One region of the Kitasatospora sp. NPDC127121 genome, then DNA from elsewhere that is predicted to be linked to it. Evidence: riboswitches for the same ligand, from Rfam matches in the RefSeq annotation. Region 1 holds a riboswitch; each other region holds the start of a gene.
What was found. A riboswitch is a leader RNA that binds a small molecule or an ion and turns the genes downstream of it on or off. The one in region 1 is predicted to bind cyclic di-AMP.
Positions count from the first base shown of each region.

Region 2: another riboswitch for cyclic di-AMP. It lies ahead of ACFVHI_RS34540 (transglycosylase family protein); the one in region 1 lies ahead of ACFVHI_RS07100 (NlpC/P60 family protein).
Region 3: another riboswitch for cyclic di-AMP. It lies ahead of ACFVHI_RS04015 (M23 family metallopeptidase); the one in region 1 lies ahead of ACFVHI_RS07100 (NlpC/P60 family protein).
Region 4: another riboswitch for cyclic di-AMP. It lies ahead of ACFVHI_RS32540 (transglycosylase family protein); the one in region 1 lies ahead of ACFVHI_RS07100 (NlpC/P60 family protein).

Region 1 covers NZ_JBHXTQ010000008.1:36,768-40,971, forward strand. The annotation lists gene ACFVHI_RS07095 (C40 family peptidase) at 1-199, opposite strand, end outside; gene ACFVHI_RS07100 (NlpC/P60 family protein) at 427-1,572, opposite strand; cyclic di-AMP (ydaO/yuaA leader) riboswitch at 1,583-1,732, opposite strand; gene ACFVHI_RS07105 (NlpC/P60 family protein) at 2,071-3,105, opposite strand; gene ACFVHI_RS07110 (NYN domain-containing protein) at 3,306-4,204, opposite strand, start outside.
Region 2 covers NZ_JBHXTQ010000113.1:7,132-11,335, forward strand. The annotation lists gene eno (phosphopyruvate hydratase) at 1-1,146, opposite strand, end outside; gene ACFVHI_RS34540 (transglycosylase family protein) at 1,414-2,331, opposite strand; cyclic di-AMP (ydaO/yuaA leader) riboswitch at 2,337-2,504, opposite strand; gene ACFVHI_RS34545 (cytochrome P450) at 2,715-4,007, opposite strand.
Region 3 covers NZ_JBHXTQ010000003.1:171,265-175,468, reverse strand. The annotation lists gene ACFVHI_RS04025 (GNAT family N-acetyltransferase) at 1-194, opposite strand, end outside; gene ACFVHI_RS04020 (hypothetical protein) at 237-1,247, shown strand; gene ACFVHI_RS04015 (M23 family metallopeptidase) at 1,309-2,142, opposite strand; cyclic di-AMP (ydaO/yuaA leader) riboswitch at 2,155-2,313, opposite strand; gene ACFVHI_RS04010 (alpha/beta fold hydrolase) at 2,602-3,483, shown strand; gene ACFVHI_RS04005 (TetR/AcrR family transcriptional regulator) at 3,600-4,169, shown strand.
Region 4 covers NZ_JBHXTQ010000095.1:13,999-18,202, reverse strand. The annotation lists gene ACFVHI_RS32550 (LacI family DNA-binding transcriptional regulator) at 1-225, shown strand, start outside; gene ACFVHI_RS32545 (hypothetical protein) at 297-497, opposite strand; gene ACFVHI_RS32540 (transglycosylase family protein) at 713-2,104, opposite strand; cyclic di-AMP (ydaO/yuaA leader) riboswitch at 2,091-2,251, opposite strand; gene ACFVHI_RS32535 (hypothetical protein) at 2,682-3,659, opposite strand.

The sequences.
Region 1 (4,204 bases):
CGTTGTACTTCTCGGACGCCTGCTCGGCCTCGCCGTAGAGCTGTTCCACCTGCGCCTTGACGTCCTTGCGGGTGGGCGTGTCCGGCACGGCGGGGGCGGCCTGGGCGCTGCCGCCCGCCGTCACGCCCAGGGCGGTGGTGGCGGCCGCGGTCAGCACCAGCGCACGGGCGAGCAGTTGGGGACGACGGTGCACGGGCATGGCGGCAGCGGCTCCGATCCGGCGGTGGGGCCCCGCCGCCGCACCAACGCGGGCGGCCCTGGAAGCGGAGTCCGGTGGCAGACGTTAGCGAGTCCGGGCAACCGAGTCCAAACCCCTGCCAACCCGAATATTTGACCCGTAATCGGACATCAGTCCGAGGCGCCGGAAAAGCCGCAGGCCCGGCCTTCCGTGGTGGAAGGCCGGGCCTGGGAGGGCCTGCGCGGGGATCAGACCCGCACGATGGAGGTCAGCGGCATGTTGCCGACCGCCTCGTAGCGGACCGACGCGCCGGGCTTGGGCGCGTGCAGCACCTGGCCGTTGCCGGCGTAGATGCCGACGTGGTGGGCGTCCCCGTAGAAGATCAGCAGGTCGCCGGGCTGGGCCTGGGAGAGGTCGGTGCCGATCCGGGTACCGGCGTGGGCCTGCTCCTGCGAGGTGCGCGGCAGCGCCACGTCGACCTGGTTGAACGCCCAGACCATCAGGCCCGAGCAGTCGAAGGAGCCGGGGCCGGAGGCGCCGTAGACGTACGGGCTGCCGATCTTGGAGGCGGCGATGGACAGCGCCGCGGCGCCGCGCGAGCTGCCGGCGCTCGGCTTGGTGACCGGCGCGGCGGGGGCCTGCGACGCGCTCAGGTCGGTGCGGCTGTTGTCGCGGGAGGAGCGGTCGGCGGCCTGCTGGGCCGCCGCCTGCTGCTGGGCGGCCTTCGCGGCGGCGTCGGCCTTCGCCTTGGCCTCGGCGGCGGCCTTCTCCTCGGCCGCGCGGATCGCCTGGCGCTCCTGCTCGGACAGGGTGTTGAAGAGGTCCTGCGCGGCCTTGAGCTTGCCCTGGACCTCGTCCTTGGCGCTCTTCAGCTGCTGGGTGGTGGTCTCCATCTCGGCGAGCTTGCCCTGGGCCTCGGAGCGCACCTGGTCGAGCTTGCGCTGCTCGTCCTGGAGCTGCTTGAGCTGGCCCTTCTGGGTGCCGCCGGCCTGGTTCAGCGTGTCGGCCTGGCTCAGGAAGGTGTCCGGGCTGGCGGAGAACATCAGCTGGACGGTCTGCGATATGCCGCCGTTGCGGTACTGCTCGCCGGCGATCTCGGCCAGGCCGCCCTGAAGGTCGGTCACCTGCCCCTGCTGCCGCGCCACCTGGTCCTGGAGGTCGGTGACCTGCTTCTGCAGCTGCTGCTGCTTCTCCTGGGCGGCGTTGAGCTTCTCGGTCGCGACCTCGGCCTGCTCGTTGAGCTGGTCGACCTGCTCCTTGACCTGGTCCTTGGTCGGCTGCGGGTCGGCGTGGGCGCCGGACTGCGCGGACAGCGCGACGGCCGCGGCGGCGAAGCCGGTCATGATCGAGACCCGGGTGCGACTAGCGGGCTTGGGACGACGATGGGACGCCACGAAGGCGGACTCCTTCTTCCTACGCCGTCTACCGGGTGAGCTGACGGGTTCGGGCCGGAAGCGTGCCCTACGACGCCTCACGGCCGTTCCACCGGCCGACCTGGCGCCGATTCACCCCGGAGGAACGTGGTTCCCCGGCTCCGTTCGACAGCACCCCCGACTGCTGGGCTCCCCGTCGGGCAGGCACTGGGCCCGCCCCGCTGCGTCACGAACTCGACGGAAACCACCGCCGTCACCCTGGCTGGGCGATCGGGAGTGCGGTGGTTCGGGGCACGACCCTAGTAACTGAACCGTGATCCGTTCAAATCCTTGTCAGAAAAAAGACGGAAGAAGACCAAAGTTCTTTTGTGAATATGACACATAGTGATCACCGTCGTACGCAAAGCTGATCAGTCTTCACCGGGGACTCGCGCGGCGGACAAAACCCGAACGCCACCCCCGGTCGGGGGGTGGCGTGGATCACAGGCCCGGACGGGGCCCTTCGGGCGTGTCGGGCCGTCAGACCCGGCGGATCGTGTTGATCGGCATCGCGTCGACCTTCATCACCCTCACCACGTCGCCGGTGTGCGGCGCGTGCACCACCATGCCGTTGCCGATGTACATCCCGACGTGGTGCCGGTCGGGGCCGTAGATGACCAGGTCGCCCGGCTGGGCCTGGTCCAGCGTGACCTTGGTGCCGACGTTGCCCTGCTCCTGCGAGGTACGCGGCAGCGAGACGCCGGCCTGACCGTACGCCCAGACCATCAGGCCCGAGCAGTCGAAGGTGGTCGAGCCGGTGGCACCCCACACGTACGGCGAGCCCTGCTTGCTCATCGCCTTGGCGACGGCCACGCCCGCGTAGCCGCCGGCCTGCGGGAGGCTGCCGAGGTCGGCGCGGTCGCTGCCGCGCGAGGCGCGGTCGTCCTGCTGCTGCTGGGCCCGCAGCGCGGCGCGGTCGGAGGCGCTGAGCGAGTTCAGCAGGTCCTGCGCGGCCTTGAGCTTCTGGTTGACGTCCGTCTTGGCCTGGTTCAGGTCCTTGGTGGTGGAGTCGAGCGAGGCCAGGACGGCGGCGGCCTCGGACTTCTCCTGGTCCAGCCGGCGCTGCTGGTCCAGCAGCCCCTTGAGCGCCTCGGACTCGCTGGCGCTGGCCTGCTGGGCGCTGGACGCCTTCTCCAGGTAGCCGGACGGGTCCGAGGAGAGCATCAGCTGGACGGACGGGTCGATGCCGCCGGTGCGGTACTGCTCGCCCGCCACGCCGGCCAGGCCGGTCTGGAGCTGGGTCATCTCGTCCTGGCTGCGGGCCACCTTGTCCTGCAGTTGGTCGGACTGCTTGCGGAGCTGGTCGGCCCGCTCCTTGGCGCCGTTGTACTTCTCCGCCGCCTGCTCCTGGTCCTGCTGGAGCTGGTCGATCTGCGCCTTGACGTCGCTCTTGCTGGGCTGGGGCGCGGCGTGCGCGGCGACCTGCGCGGAGAGGGCGACCGCGGTCGCCGCGGCAGCGGTGAGCACGGAGACCCGGGCACGGCTCGGCTGCTTGGGACGGCGGTGGGAGGCCAAGGGAATTGCTCCTTCTTCCATCGGCCTCACCCGATCAGGTGAGAATCCGGAAAATAGGTTTGACGCCACACCCTAGGGAAGATCCACGGGTTTTGCCACTCCCCCGAAGGCGTGAACTCCACTTCCCCCGCAGGCTTCACCGGATGTGCACACCGCCGCAAACCGGGCGCTGACCAGGCGTCATTCCGTCGCGGCAGCCGTCAGGGCCGCGCCAGCCGGTTCAGCAGCAGAACGGAGGCCACGGGGCGCGCGCCCGCCTTCCGCACGCCCTCCGCGACCTCCCGGTCGGTGGACACCACCACCACCGGACGCCCCTGCGGCTCGGCCCGCACCAGACGGCGGATCAGCTCGTCCGCGGTCTCGCCGGTCCGGCTGAACCGCACCCGCACCCCCCGCGGTGGCGCCATGATCACCGGAACGTCCAGGTCCTGCCCGTCGAACACGCAGGTGACCTCCGCCTGCGTGCGCTGGGCCAGCATCGCCAGCCCGCCCAGCAGCCGGATCCGCTGCTGCTCCAGCGGAAGCGTCGGATAGCCCGTCTTGGTCACGTTGTAGCCGTCCACCACCAGGTGCACCTGCGGGATCGCCAGCAGCTGGTCCAGCAGCGCCGGATCGTCGTCGGCCAGACCGCGCCGGGCCACGTCGTGCGGCGAGGCCGCCCCCGGCACCACCGCCTCCACCAGGTCCCCCGGCCGGATCTGGGAGACCGGCAGCGCCAGCTCCCGCTGGAGCCCCTGCGCCGACTGCAGCACCGTGTCCAGCAGCAGCCGCAGCCGCATGTCCTCGACGCTGCGGCCCTCGCGGGCCGACCGGCGGCCCTGCTCGGCCGCCGTCTCCAGCTCGCCGACCCGGTGCCGCAGCCGCCGCGCCTCGGACTCCGCGGCGCCGCGCTCGACGGCCGCCTGCGCCCTCGCGGCCTCCAGCTCGGCGGTCAGCCGCCTGGTCTCGGCCTGCGCCCGGCGGGTGTCGCTCTCCAGCGAGCGCACCTTCTTCCGCAGCGACTCGGCCTCCCGGCGGACGTCCTCGGACTCCGCACGCTGCCGCTCCAGGTCCGCCCGGGCGGCGGACCGCAGCTCGGCGAGCTCCGCCTGCAGCTTCT
Region 2 (4,204 bases), on a different contig from region 1:
GCAGTTGGTGGCGACGGCCAGGTCGGCGATGGTGACGTCCTCGGTCTCGCCGGAGCGGTGCGACATCATGCAGCGGTAGCCGTTGCGCTGGGCCAGCTCGACGGCGTCCAGGGTCTCGGTCAGCGAGCCGATCTGGTTCACCTTCACCAGCAGCGCGTTGGCGGTGCCGGTCTCGATGCCCCTGGCCAGGCGGGCCGGGTTGGTGACGAACAGGTCGTCGCCGACCAGCTGGACCTTGTCGCCCAGCTTGACGGTCATGGCCTTCCAGCCGTCCCAGTCCGACTCGTCCAGCGGGTCCTCGATGGAGACCAGCGGGTAGGAGTCGACCAGCTCGGCGTAGTACTCGATGAGCTCGGCGGCGGAGATGGCCTTGCCCTCGAACTGGTAGGCGCCGTCCTCGTAGAACTCGGACGCGGCGACGTCCAGGGCGAGCGCGATGTCGCGGCCGGGCACGTAGCCGGCCTTCTGGATGGCCTCGGTGATGAGGTCCAGGGCCTCGCGGTTGCTGTCCAGGTTCGGCGCGAAGCCGCCCTCGTCGCCGAGGCCGGTGGACAGGCCGCGCTCCTTCAGCACGCCCTTGAGGGTGTGGTAGACCTCGACGCCCCAGCGGACGGCCTCGGAGAAGGACTCCGCGCCGATCGGGGCGATCATGAACTCCTGGATGTCGACGTTGGAGTCCGCGTGCGAACCGCCGTTGAGGATGTTCATCATCGGAACGGGCAGCACGTGCGCGTTCGGGCCGCCCAGGTAGCGGAACAGCGGCAGGTCGCTGGCCTCGGAGGCGGCGTGCGCCACGGCCAGCGAGACGCCCAGGATCGCGTTGGCGCCGAGCGAGGACTTGTCCGGGGTGGCGTCCAGGTCGAGCATGGCCTGGTCGATCAGGCGCTGCTCGGTGGCGTCGTAGCCGACGAGCTCCGGGCCGATCTGCTCGATGACGGCCAGGACGGCCTTCTCCACGCCCTTGCCGAAGTAGCGGTTCTTGTCACCGTCGCGCAGCTCCAGCGCCTCGAAGGCGCCGGTGGAGGCACCCGACGGGACAGCGGCACGACCGGTGCTGCCGTCGTCGAGGCCGACCTCGACCTCGACCGTGGGGTTGCCACGCGAGTCGAGAATCTCACGGGCTACGACGACATCGATGGACGGCACGAGGCATCTCCTTGCGGAAGCAGGGTCCGGCTGACGTTGGGTGCTGCCGGCGGGACGATTGCGGAGTCGTTACGACCAGAGCCTAACCGCCCCGGCCCCCGGGGCCGCGCTGGCCTCGGTCCCGTCTCAGCGTGTGGCCCGGCTACCCACCAGTAGTTCACCTGCTTGCCCGATCGAAGCGGGCGAATACGGGGGAATGCGGGCGAAGGGGGACGGCGCCCGTCCCCCTTCGCCCGCAGGGCGCGGGCCGCTCAGGGCCCGGGCCGCTCAGCCGAGGTGCAGCACCTGGCCGGGCATGATCAGGTTGGGGTTGCCGCCGACGGTGCCGCGGTTGCCGTCGTACACCGACTGCCAGCCGCCGGACACGCCCTGGGCGGCGGCGATCGTCGACAGCGTGTCGCCGGCCCGGACGGTGTAGTCGTGACCGCCCTGCGCGGCGGCGGGCTGCGCGGCCGGGGCGGACTGTGCGGGCTGCACGGCGCGGGGCGCGTACTGCGGCTGGGCGGCGGGCTGGCCCGCGTACTGCTGGTAGACGCTCTGGTGGCTGGTCCAGTACCAGGCGCCGTTGTTCTGGTACCAGTACACCTTCGCGTCGGCGTCCCAGCCGGCCTTGCCGGAGAAGCCCTGGGTCTGCGGCTGCGTCTGCTGCGGGGCCTGCTGGACGGGCTGCTGGGCGGCCGGCTTCGGGGCGGCCTGCTGGACCGGCTGCTGGGCGGGCTTCGGGGTCTGCGCCTGCTGGGTCGGCTTGGCGGCGGGCTGCTTGGCGGGCTTGGCATCCGTGGAGGTGTCCACGGAGGCCGGGGCGCCGCCCTTGCTCAGACCGGCCTTCTGGGAGCAGACGGGCCAGGCGCCCGGGCCCTGCGAGGCCAGCACCTTCTCGGCGACCGAGATCTGCTGTGCCTTGCTGGCCTGGTTGGCCTGCGGGGCGTAGGAGGTGCCGCCGTACGCCTTCCAGGTGCTGGACGTGAACTGCAGGCCGCCGGAGAAGCCGTTGCCGGTGTTGATGCTCCAGTTGCCGCCGCTCTCGCACTGGGCGACGGCGTCCCAGGTGGAGGCCGGGGCGGCGGAGGCGCCGGTGGCGGTGAGGAGCGGCATCGCGAGTCCGACGCCGGCCACACCGGCGACGGCGATGGCCTTCTCGGTCTGGGTGCGACGACGGTGGCGGCCAGTTCCAACGAACAGCATGACGAGGTCCCTCTCCGCACGCCTGCGAGGTGAGCTGTCGGGTTCGGACCGGGAGGTGGCCCGGCCGCCGAAAGCGGAAACGATTCCGCTCGGGCGGCTTCACCCCAAGCCGTTGGGGAACGGCAACAAACCTGGTTCCCCCGCCCCTGCCCAGGGTCTGGTCGGTTTCCCGTGACGCGGCGGGCAGGATTCGGCGTTCCGCGCACGAGGTCCGCAGCTGCGAACTCCAGGGAGAGTAGACAGATCATCAGACCAATAACAAGCTCATATCACCGATATCACACACAAATTACGGCGCGTGGTCAATCGCCTACCAACGGCGGCGGTATGTCCGGATTAATGCGGGTTCAGACCTGGCTCCACGACGAGCTGGAGACGTGCCGTCAGCGTGTCGGAGCGTCGGCCGGCGTGACCGGCGCGTGCGGAGAGCGGTCCTCCGGAGTGAATTCGACCGGGAGTTCCCGCAGGCCACGCATGATCAGGCCGCCCCGCCAGCGCAGGTTCTCCGGGTTTTCCGCGAGCCGCAGGTCCGGCAGCCGGGAAAGCAGCGTGGTCAGTGCGCTCCGCCCCTCCAGGCGGGCCAGCGGAGCGCCGATGCAGTAGTGGATCCCGTGGCCGAAACCCAGGTGCGGATTGTCCGTGCGGGCCAGGTCCAGGGTGTTCTCGTCCGCGAACCTGGCCGGATCGCGATCCGCCGCGGCCAGCACCACCAGCACCGGATCGCCCACCGGGATGTCCACCCCGCCGATCGACAGCGGCCGCGTCGCGAAGCGCCACGTCGCCATCTCCACCGGCCCGTCGTAGCGCAGGAGTTCCTCGATCCCGGTGTCCAGCAGCGCCGTCTCGCCGCGCACCACCGACTCCTGCAGCAGCCTGCGCTGCTCCGGGTTGCGCAGCAGCGCGTACGTGCCGTTGCCGATCAGGTTGACGGTCGTCTCGAACCCCGCGAACAGGAGGATGAACGCCATCGCGGCGGCCTCGTTCTCGTTCAGGTGCTCGCCGTGGTCGCTCGCCCGGATCAGGCCCGAGATCAGGTCCTCGCCCGGATCCGCCCGCTTGCGGTGGATCAGCTCCAGCAGGTACGCCCGCATCCGCTTCACCGCCCGCCCCACGCCGCCGCGTTGGCCGCCGCCGTGCCGGATCATCATCCCGGCCCAGTCCCGGAAGTCGTCCTGGTCCTCGGCCGGGACGCCCAGCAGGTCGCAGATCGCGTAGATGGGGAGCGGGAACGCGAACTCGTGGATCAGGTCCGCCGAACCGCGCTGCGCGAAGCCGTCGATCAGCCGGTCCGTGAGTTGCTGCACCCGCGGCTCGAACTCCGCCACCCGGCGCGGCGTGAACGCCTTCGACACCAGCCGGCGCAGCCGGGTGTGGTCCGGCGGGTCGATGTTCAGCAGATGCGTCATCAAGTCCGCCTGGCGCTCCCCCGGAATTCCCACCCGCCCGGTGCGGTGCGCCTGCTCGCTGTGGTGCGCCGGGTTCTTCGACAGCCTGCTGTCCGCCAGCGCCTGCCGCGCGTCCGCGTAGCGGGTCACCAACCAGGCCTCCACCCCGCTCGGCAGCGTCGTGCGGTGCACCGGGGCGTGCTCGCGCAACCAGGCGTAGGCGGGGTACGGATCGGTGGCGAACTCCCAGGTGAAGAGCTGCGGGGCGGCGGGGTCGGGCTGCACTGGCATGCGTCGACCGTATCCGGTGGGTCGGGGCCGCACCGCCTCCGGCGACCCCGACCGGCGGGGCCGGATCGTCAACACCCGACGGACGGCCCGCCAACGCTCCGTGGACGCCTCGTGGACGGTCCGTGGACAGCTCTTGGACAGCTCTTGGCCGGGCGGCGGGCGTGACCCTGGTCACCTGAGGGGTAATCCCTGTTGCG
Region 3 (4,204 bases), on a different contig from region 1:
CGCTCCGGCGCCATCGCCTCCTCCAGGTAGAGCTCGATCTGGTCGGCGCAGGTTTCGCGGTCGCGCGGCTCGAAGGGGAGGTAGCGGGTGACCTCCGGGTCGCCGAACAGCCCGTGCAGCGCGTCCACGTCGCCGGGGGTGTGGTGATACTCGCGGATGGCCAGCCGGGGGCCGGTGAGTCGTACGGGGACCATGGCAGCCGACCCTACTCCCGGCCAGCGGTTACCGTTCGAGCTATGAACGACGAAGACCTGCGGCTCGCCCCGCGCACCAGGGCCGCCGACCTGCTCGCCTGGGCGGCGGAAGAGGACCGCACCCCGGTGGCCGAAGCGCCGCTGCGCGCGGTGCTGGCCCTGCTGGAGCTGGGCGAGGGCAGGATGCACGACGGCTGGCCCGAACTGACCTCGAACGCGGTGGAGCACCTGCTGTACGAACGGCTCTACCTGTACGTCCAACCCGAACCGGAGGCGGACCCGTTCGCGTACGGCGCCGCCGTCCGGCTGCTGACCGACCACCAGCGGGCCGCCAAGCGGCTCAACGCCAAGCGCCAGGAGCGGCTGCACGCCGAGGCCGAGTGGCAGGGCGAGGTCGCGGCCGGGCTGCTGCGCCGCGCCGACCTGGTGACCTGGCCCCGGCTGTACGCGCTGCTGCTGCACGCGTACGGGGCGGACGTCACGGATCCGGAGGCGGTGCGGGAGTGGCTGACCGGCTTCCGGGAGCTGGCGCAGGAGGAGCGGCTGGCCAGGTTCGCCGCACTGGCGCAGACCGGCTGGCTGGACGAGGTGGACGAGCAGGGCTGGAGCCCGACCCGGGTGATCTCGGTCGGCATGGCCACCGACGGCGCGCGCCGGCTGCTGGAGCAGGGCCTGATGCGGCGCAGCTACCGCAACCTGACCGAGCTGACCGCGCTGGGGCGGCCGATGCCGGACGAACTGGCCGGGGACTTCGGGGCGTTCGAGGAGGCGGCGGTGGAGGCCGCGCTCGACCTGTACGGGGAGTGGACGGTGCCCGGGCTGCCGCGACTGCTGGTGGAGGAGTTCCCGGACCTCGCGCCGGAGCCGGGGCAGGAGGAGATCGACGCGTATCTGGCGGGGCTGGCGCAAGAGGAGTTCGACGCCCGCCTGAAGGAGCTGGCGGGGCCGGCGCAGGAAGAGCCCGACCCGCACCCGGCGGGGCCGGCCGACCCGGCGGACCAGGAAGACCCGGCGGACCAGGAAGACCCGGCGGCGGACCAGGCGCAGGAGTGACGCGGCGAAGCCCCGGCCGCCGGTGCCTTTCGGTTCCGGCGGCCGGGGCTTCGCGGGTGCGTCAGGGGTTGAGGCCGCGCTGCTGGAACCAGGTCTCCGGGTCGACGGGGGCGCCGCCACCGGGGCGGACCTCCACGTGCAGGTGCGCGCCGGTGACGTTGCCGGTGGCGCCGACCTTGCCGATCTGCTGGCCGGAGCCGACCTTGCCGGAGCCCTTGATGATCGAGGAGAGGTGGCAGTACCAGATCTCGGTGCCGTCGGGCAGGGTCTCGACGATCCGGTAGCCGTACGAGCCGGACCAGCCGGCCGAGGTGATGGTGCCCTGGCCGACCGCGTAGACGGGGGTGCCGGTGTCGGCGGCGAAGTCCAGGCCGGTGTGCAGGTGGGCCCAGTAGCGGGCGCTCTGGCCGTAGTGGGCGGTGAGGTGGTAGTCGCGCACCGGCAGGGTGAGGGCGGCGGCCTTGGCCCGCTCGGCCTCCTCGGCGGCCCGCTTGGCCTCGGCCTCCTTCGCGGCGGCCTTGGCCTCCGCCTCCTTCGCGGCCTGGACGCGGGCGTCCTCCTCGGCGGCGGTGCGCTGGCTGTCGGCCTGCAGCTGGATGCGGGCGGCGAGCGCGAGGCCGGGGTCGGCGGAGAGGGCGACCGGGGTTTCGTCCGGGGTCTCGATGGCGGGGGCGGCGGCCGGGGTGGCGGAGGCGAAGCCGGTGGCGCCCAGGGTGGCGGCGACGGCGGTGACGCCGAGCAACGGGGAGGTCCCACGGACCTGACGCGGCATCCGGTGCCGGTTGGTCTCGGCGTCCGGGCCCGCGTACTCGGGGCCGTCCGGGCCGGGGTGGTCGAGGAGCCGGGTACCTGCTGCGAGGCCGGCCGGGTGTGCCGGGGTGTGCGTCGACGCCACGGAGGCGCGCTCCTTTCCTTCCTTCGCGCCTACCGGGTTAGCTGACGGGTTCGGAGCAGGAAGGTCTCCTACGGCCGGGCCGGAGCCCCGCCGATTCACCCCAAGGAACGTGGTTCCCCGGCTCCCTGACCTGCCCGGAGGCCGGTCGGCGGGATTAGGCGACGGCGCACGGTGCCGTCTGGGTACGGCGTTGAGGACCGCGCTGCGTTATCAAACGTTAATCCTAGGAGGCCCTGATTCCAAGCCGTTCGCCCGGGACGACCGGAGACGGACGGGGCACTCTGGGACGCGAAGGGCGTTTTGTCCCCCTTGAGCCCCTTGGGCACGCTTGAACACCATTGACGCCACCTCACGTGATCGGACGTCAACGGACGGCCCTTCATTCAGGCACTCACCGCCGACCTCCCCCGCTCCACAGGGTGCGAAGGCTTGACGGCTAAGGCTATTAGCCTTAGCTTTATGGCTATCGGCAGCACGCCGAAGCCCCGCACCGGCAGCCCCCGGAGGCCCACCATGAACGCCACCAACGCCCCCACCACCCAGTACCTCGACGTCACCGGCGGCCGCCTCGCCTACGACGACACCCGGCAGGGCGACGGCGCCCCCGTCGTGCTGCTCCCCGGAATGCTCGACACCCGCGCCGCCTACCGGCACCTCCACCCGCTGCTGGCCGCCGCCGGCCGCCGGGTCATCACCATGGACCTGCGCGGCTTCGGCGAATCCTCGATCATCTGGGACGACTACTCCCCCGCCGCCATCGCCACCGACGTCCTCGCCCTACTCGACCACCTCGGCATCGACCGCGCCGTCCTGGTCGGCAACTCCTACACCGGCGCGACGGTCGTCAAGGCCGCCGGCGACGCCCCGGAGCGGGTCGCCGGCATCGCCCTGATCGACGCCTTCGTCGAGAACACCCCGCCCGGCGCCCTCATGCGCGGCGCCCTCCGCGCCATGGGCGCCCTGACCGTCCACTCGCCCGCCTTCTGGGGCCTCTACCACCGCAAGCTGGCCTACCCGGGCGCCAAGCCCGCCGACTTCGACACGTACGTGGCCGGACTCGTCGCCGCCATGCGCACCCCCGGCCGCAAGACCGCCACCCGCGGACACGTCGGCGGGGACTCCGCGCCCGTCGGCTGGACCGCGGCCGTCCGCTGCCCCTCGCTCGTCATCATGGGCAGCAAGGACCCCGACTTCCCCAAGCCGGAGGCCGTCGCCGACCGGCAGGCCGCCGCGCTCAACGCGCGGAAGGTCATGATCGACGGATCCGGGCACTACCCGATGGCCGACAACCCGCAGGCCACCGCCGGCGCCCTGCTGCCCTTCCTCGCCGAACTCGCCTGAGCCCCGCCCACCCCGTCCGCCCACGTCAGCCCCGCCCGCCCACACGCCCCGCCACACCACGCCCCGCCCCGCCCCGCCCCGCCACGTACGCCTTCCACCGACGGAGAGCCCACACCATGCCCCGAGTAGGACTCACCCCCGAGCAGGTCGTCGACCACGCCCTCGCCCTCATCGACGAGCAGGGCGCCGACGCCCTCACCCTGGCCGCCGTCGCCGCCCGGGCCGGGGTCGCCACCCCGTCGCTGTACAAGCACGTCAGCGGCGGCCTCACCGAACTGCGGCGGCTCATCGCCGTCCGGGTCACCGAGGAACTCGCCGACCGGCTCGCCGAGGCCGCCGTCGGCCGCAGCGGGGACGACGCCGTCGCCACCGTGCTGCGCGCCTACCACGCGTACGCCACCGAGCACCCGCACCGCTACAACGCCCTCCCCCAGGCCCCGCAGCCGGACGACGACCTCACCCGCGCGGCCGGCCGGCTCGTCGGGGTGATCATCGCCGTCCTGCGGGAGTACGGCCTCGACGGCGCGGAGGCGATCCACGCCGCCCGCACCGTCCGCTCCGTCGCCCACGGCTTCGCCTCCCTCTCCATCGGCGGCGGCTTCCAGCTCGCCGAAGACCTGGCCACCACCCAGAGCCGCCTCATCACCCTCCTCACCACCGGCCTCCGCACCTGGCCCACCCCCTGAGACGCCGGCCACCGCACCGACCGCGGCACGACCCG
Region 4 (4,204 bases), on a different contig from region 1:
CTGTCGGTGCCGCACGACGTCTCGGTGGTCGGCTTCGACGACTCGCCGCTGATCGCCTTCACCGAGCCGCCGCTGACCACGATCCGCCAGCCGGTCGAGGCGATGGCGACCGCGGCGGTGGACGCGCTGCTGGAGGAGGTCGGCGGGAACGCGGTCCAGCGCGGGGAGTTCATGTTCCAGCCGGAGCTGGTCATGCGTGGCTCCACGGGGGCCTGCGCGCGCTGAGGACGGTCAACGGACGGGCCCCGGAGAGCTGTTGCTCTCCGGGGCCCGTTGCGTGCCGCCCGGGTGCCGGGTCAGCCCTCGTGGTCCGTGGGGCGGCTCTCGGTGAGCCGTTGGCCGTCGGTGGCGTCGCCGGTGCGGGTCTCGGTGCGGCGGCCGCGGGCCAGGTAGTCGCGCAGGACGAGTTCGACGGCGTCCTGCGGGTTCTTGGTGCCGGAGAGCATCATCGCGTCGATCGCGAGGTTGGCGTCGAGTGTGACGGTGACCTGGGCCATGGTGACTCCTCCTCGGGTGCCGGAGCAGCAGCATGCCCGCTGGGGGCGGGCTTTGACCATGGCCCCGGGCGGTCCTGCCCGGCGGCCTGCCGGCGGCCTTCCTACGGCGCCGGGCGACCGCCGGGGCGGGCGGCGGCTGACAGATAACAGATGATGAAATCTGTTATCTGTTATCTGTCAGCCGTCAGTTGTCAGCTGTCACCCGCGGGTCGTGCTCAGACCCGGCCGGCGAAGTCCGGCGCCCAGTTGGCGACGGTCTGCAGGCGCACGCCCGAGCTCGGGTTGGCGGCCTCGACGTACTGGCCGCCGCCGATGTAGATCGCGACGTGGTAGACGCCGGAGTTCTGGCCGTTGTTGGACCAGAACAGCAGGTCGCCCGCCTGCAGGCTGTCCAGCGAGACGCGGGTGCTGGCGGCGGCCTGGTCGGCGGCGACGCGCGGGACGGAGACACCCGCGGCGCGCAGCGCGGCCTGGGTCAGGCCGGAGCAGTCCCAACCGCCGTTGCCGGTACCGCCGTAGACGTACGCCTGGCCGACCTTCGACTGGGCGAAGGAGACCGCGGCGGCCATGCTGCCGGTGGCGGCCGGGGCCTGAGCGGGGGTCTGCGCCTGGGCGGCCGGCTTGGAAGCCGGCTTGGCGGCCGGGGTCGAGGTCGGGGCCGGGGCCTGCGGCTGGGCGGTCGGCTTGGCGTTCACGGCGGCGCCGTTGGAGGTCTGGCCGGACTTCTGCGAGCGGTCGAACCAGGTGAAGTCCGAGCCGGACTGGTCGGTCTGAGCCGACTGCTGGGCCTGGCCGCCGTCCTTGAACGAGAGGCGCTGGCCCGGGTAGATGGTGTCCGGACCCTCGGTCAGGGTGCCGCGGTTGAGCTCGTACAGCCGCTGCCAGCCGCCTTGGAGGTTGTGCTTGTCGGCGATCGAGGACAGCCAGTCGCCGGAGGCGACGGTGTAGTCGTCGCCCTGGGGCTGGGCGCTGTTCTGGGCCTGGTTCTGGCCCTTCTGCGCCGAGGTGCCGTTGGCGGAGTCGGCGGGGGCCTGTGCCTGGTCCTGGGCCGGTGCGGCCGGCTTGGCGGGCTTCGCGGCCGGGGTGGCCGGGGCCTGGCTCTGCGCGGGCTTGGCGGCCGGGGTGGCCGGCTTCGCGGCGGGCTTGGTGGCGGTCGAGCTGGCAGCCGAGCCGGTGGTCGAGCCGGCCGAGGTGTCGACGGCAGCCGCGGCGCCGCCCTTGGTCAGGCCGGCCTGGACCGAGCACACCGGCCAGGCGCCGGGGCCCTGCGAGGCGAGGACCTTCTCGGCGACGGCGATCTGCTGGTCCTTGGTGGCCTGGTTGGCCTGGGGGGCGTACGCGGTGCCGCCGAAGGCGGCCCAGGTGCTGGAGGTGAACTGCAGGCCGCCGTAGAAGCCGTTGCCGGTGTTGATGCTCCAGTTGCCGGTGCTCTCGCACTGGGCGACCTTGTCCCAGGTGGCGACGGAGGCGGCGGAGGCGGTGCCGGAGGTGAGGCAGGGGATGGTGAGGCCGACGCCCGCGACGCCGATGGCGGCGATCACGCGTCGGGTACGACTGGACAGACGGGTGCCGTTGGTGGGCAGCATGAAGACGCAGTCCTCTCCCACGCCTGCGAGGTGAGCTGTCGGATTCGGGCTGGAGTTGCCCGGCCGCGCTGTGGGCGCGGCTTCACCCCTAGCCCTGGATCGTTCCGGGGAACGGTCCGGGGCGACTTACCTGTGGGTCCCCCGCTCCTGCCGTGGTGCGTTTTCGCGCTGCCAGGACATCCGACGGCAGGACTCGGCGTCGCGGATGAACTGGGTTCGTGTGGCCACGAACGGGGAGCACGTTAAGCAGACTTAAGTTCAAACTGCAAACACCTGTGACGTGCATCACGGTTTGGCGAGAACGGTCGTTCCCCTCGCTCGCCATGATCGAAAATGGCCGATTTCCGGCAATGCCGCGAAGGGCGTGCACAACTGTCTGTGCTTCAGGAGGCGGGTGACGGCGGGTCGGGTCCCACGGGGGCCGCCCGCCGAGAAGGAGGTGCGTCCACACTGTGGCCGTCGGGGGATGGATCGAGCGACGGCGAACAAATGCGGATAGAACGGACATCGCACCTATTCGCCCTTTAACTCCCTTACGGGACAAGCAGGAAGGGCCCGGAACGTAGCCGTTCCGGGCCCTTCACGAGTGCGGTGACCGCTACTGGCCGGCCGACTCCTCGGTGGCGGTGCGAGCGGCGTGGGCGGCGTGACCGCCCCGGCCGGAGTGGTCGGCGTGCGCGCCCTCGGCGGTCTCCGCCGCCTCGGCCTCGGCCTGCGCCAGGGCCTCGGGGGAGGGTGCCGGCAGCGCGGCCAGGTAGGTGGCGGCGATCAGCTGGCCGACCGTCGGGTAGGCGCCCAGCGGCGCCGCGGACGGGCAGCCGGTCTCCTCGGCGGCCGTGGCGAGCAGTTCGGAGTCGGCCTCCGGCCCGATCACCAGCGGGGCCAGCGCCGGGCGCTGGGAGCCGGTCTCCTTGAGGTGGTTGACGGCCGCGGCGACCGAGCCCGGCACGTCGAGCGCGGCGGGCACGACCGGGACGGCCAGCCGGGCCGCCAGCAGGACACCGGTGATGCCGGCCGCGGCAGCGGCCTCCTCGCCGCCGACGGTGGTCAGCACGACGCCGTCCGCGGCGGTCGCGATGGCGAACAGCCGGGCCCGGTCGGCGCGTGCCAGGCCGGCCTCGGACAGGCGCACGTGCACGGCCTCGGCGAGCAGCGGGTGCGGGCCGAGCACGTCGGTGACGGGGGCTCCGTACTCCGCGGCGAGGGCGTGAAGTTCGGTCAGGAATCCGTGCGGGCCGGGTACCAGCGGCACCAGGACCGGCGCGGGCAGGCCCGCCTCGGCGGCCATGGCCAGCAGTTCGGCGACGGTGCGGTCGTCACTGTCGACCCCCTGGGCGGCTTCGCCCGGGAGGTAGCCGACGGCGGTCTGGATGCCGCTCTGCTCGCTGCGGACGATCGACAGCAGCTCCTCGACGACCGAGCGGGACTCGGGCCCGGCGGTCGCGGGCACGGCGAGCACCAGGGCCGGGGAGCCGGCCGGGATCTCGGGGCGCTCGGGGCGGCGGTGGCGCCCCCGCGCACGGGAGCCTGGAGTGCGGACGGGCAGTGGCGCGCCCGGGATGGCTGCGGTGCTCATGCCGGAGATCGTAGGACATCGGCCCGTCAGGCCTGCATTCGGCTGCCGTTCGAGTTTCACGTGGTCATGGCGGGTGCGCCGCGTTCCCGCCGTGTCCGTCCGGGCGGTTTGCCCGCAATCCGGACATATCTCACCCAGCCTTCGAGCGATCACCGCTCGTAGCCCTGACGTGTCCGACGGGGCGTCGAGTTGCCTGTGTGGCGCGTGAGATGTCTCACAGCCGGGAGGTCGCCTGACGGAGCGTCACGGCAGCGCGACTCCGGGCGTCTGAAGATCAACATTCAGCGGGGAACCGCTCACGGCCGGTTATCGAGAATCTGGCGATTCACTCGGCTATGTCCGTTTACGTACCGTCAGGAGAAGGGCCCGTGAAGAGTTCGGAACTGCCGGTGAAAGGCCTCGTGCACCTGCAATGTCCCGTGCTGATGCACGTGCACAGCAGCTATCATCGCGTCAAGTGAGGCGTTGTGCCGGGCCGGTACGGGGCCGGTCCGTTCGTTCGGCGGGTGCCGGGAGCGCCGCGCTGGACGACCACTCCGGAGCTC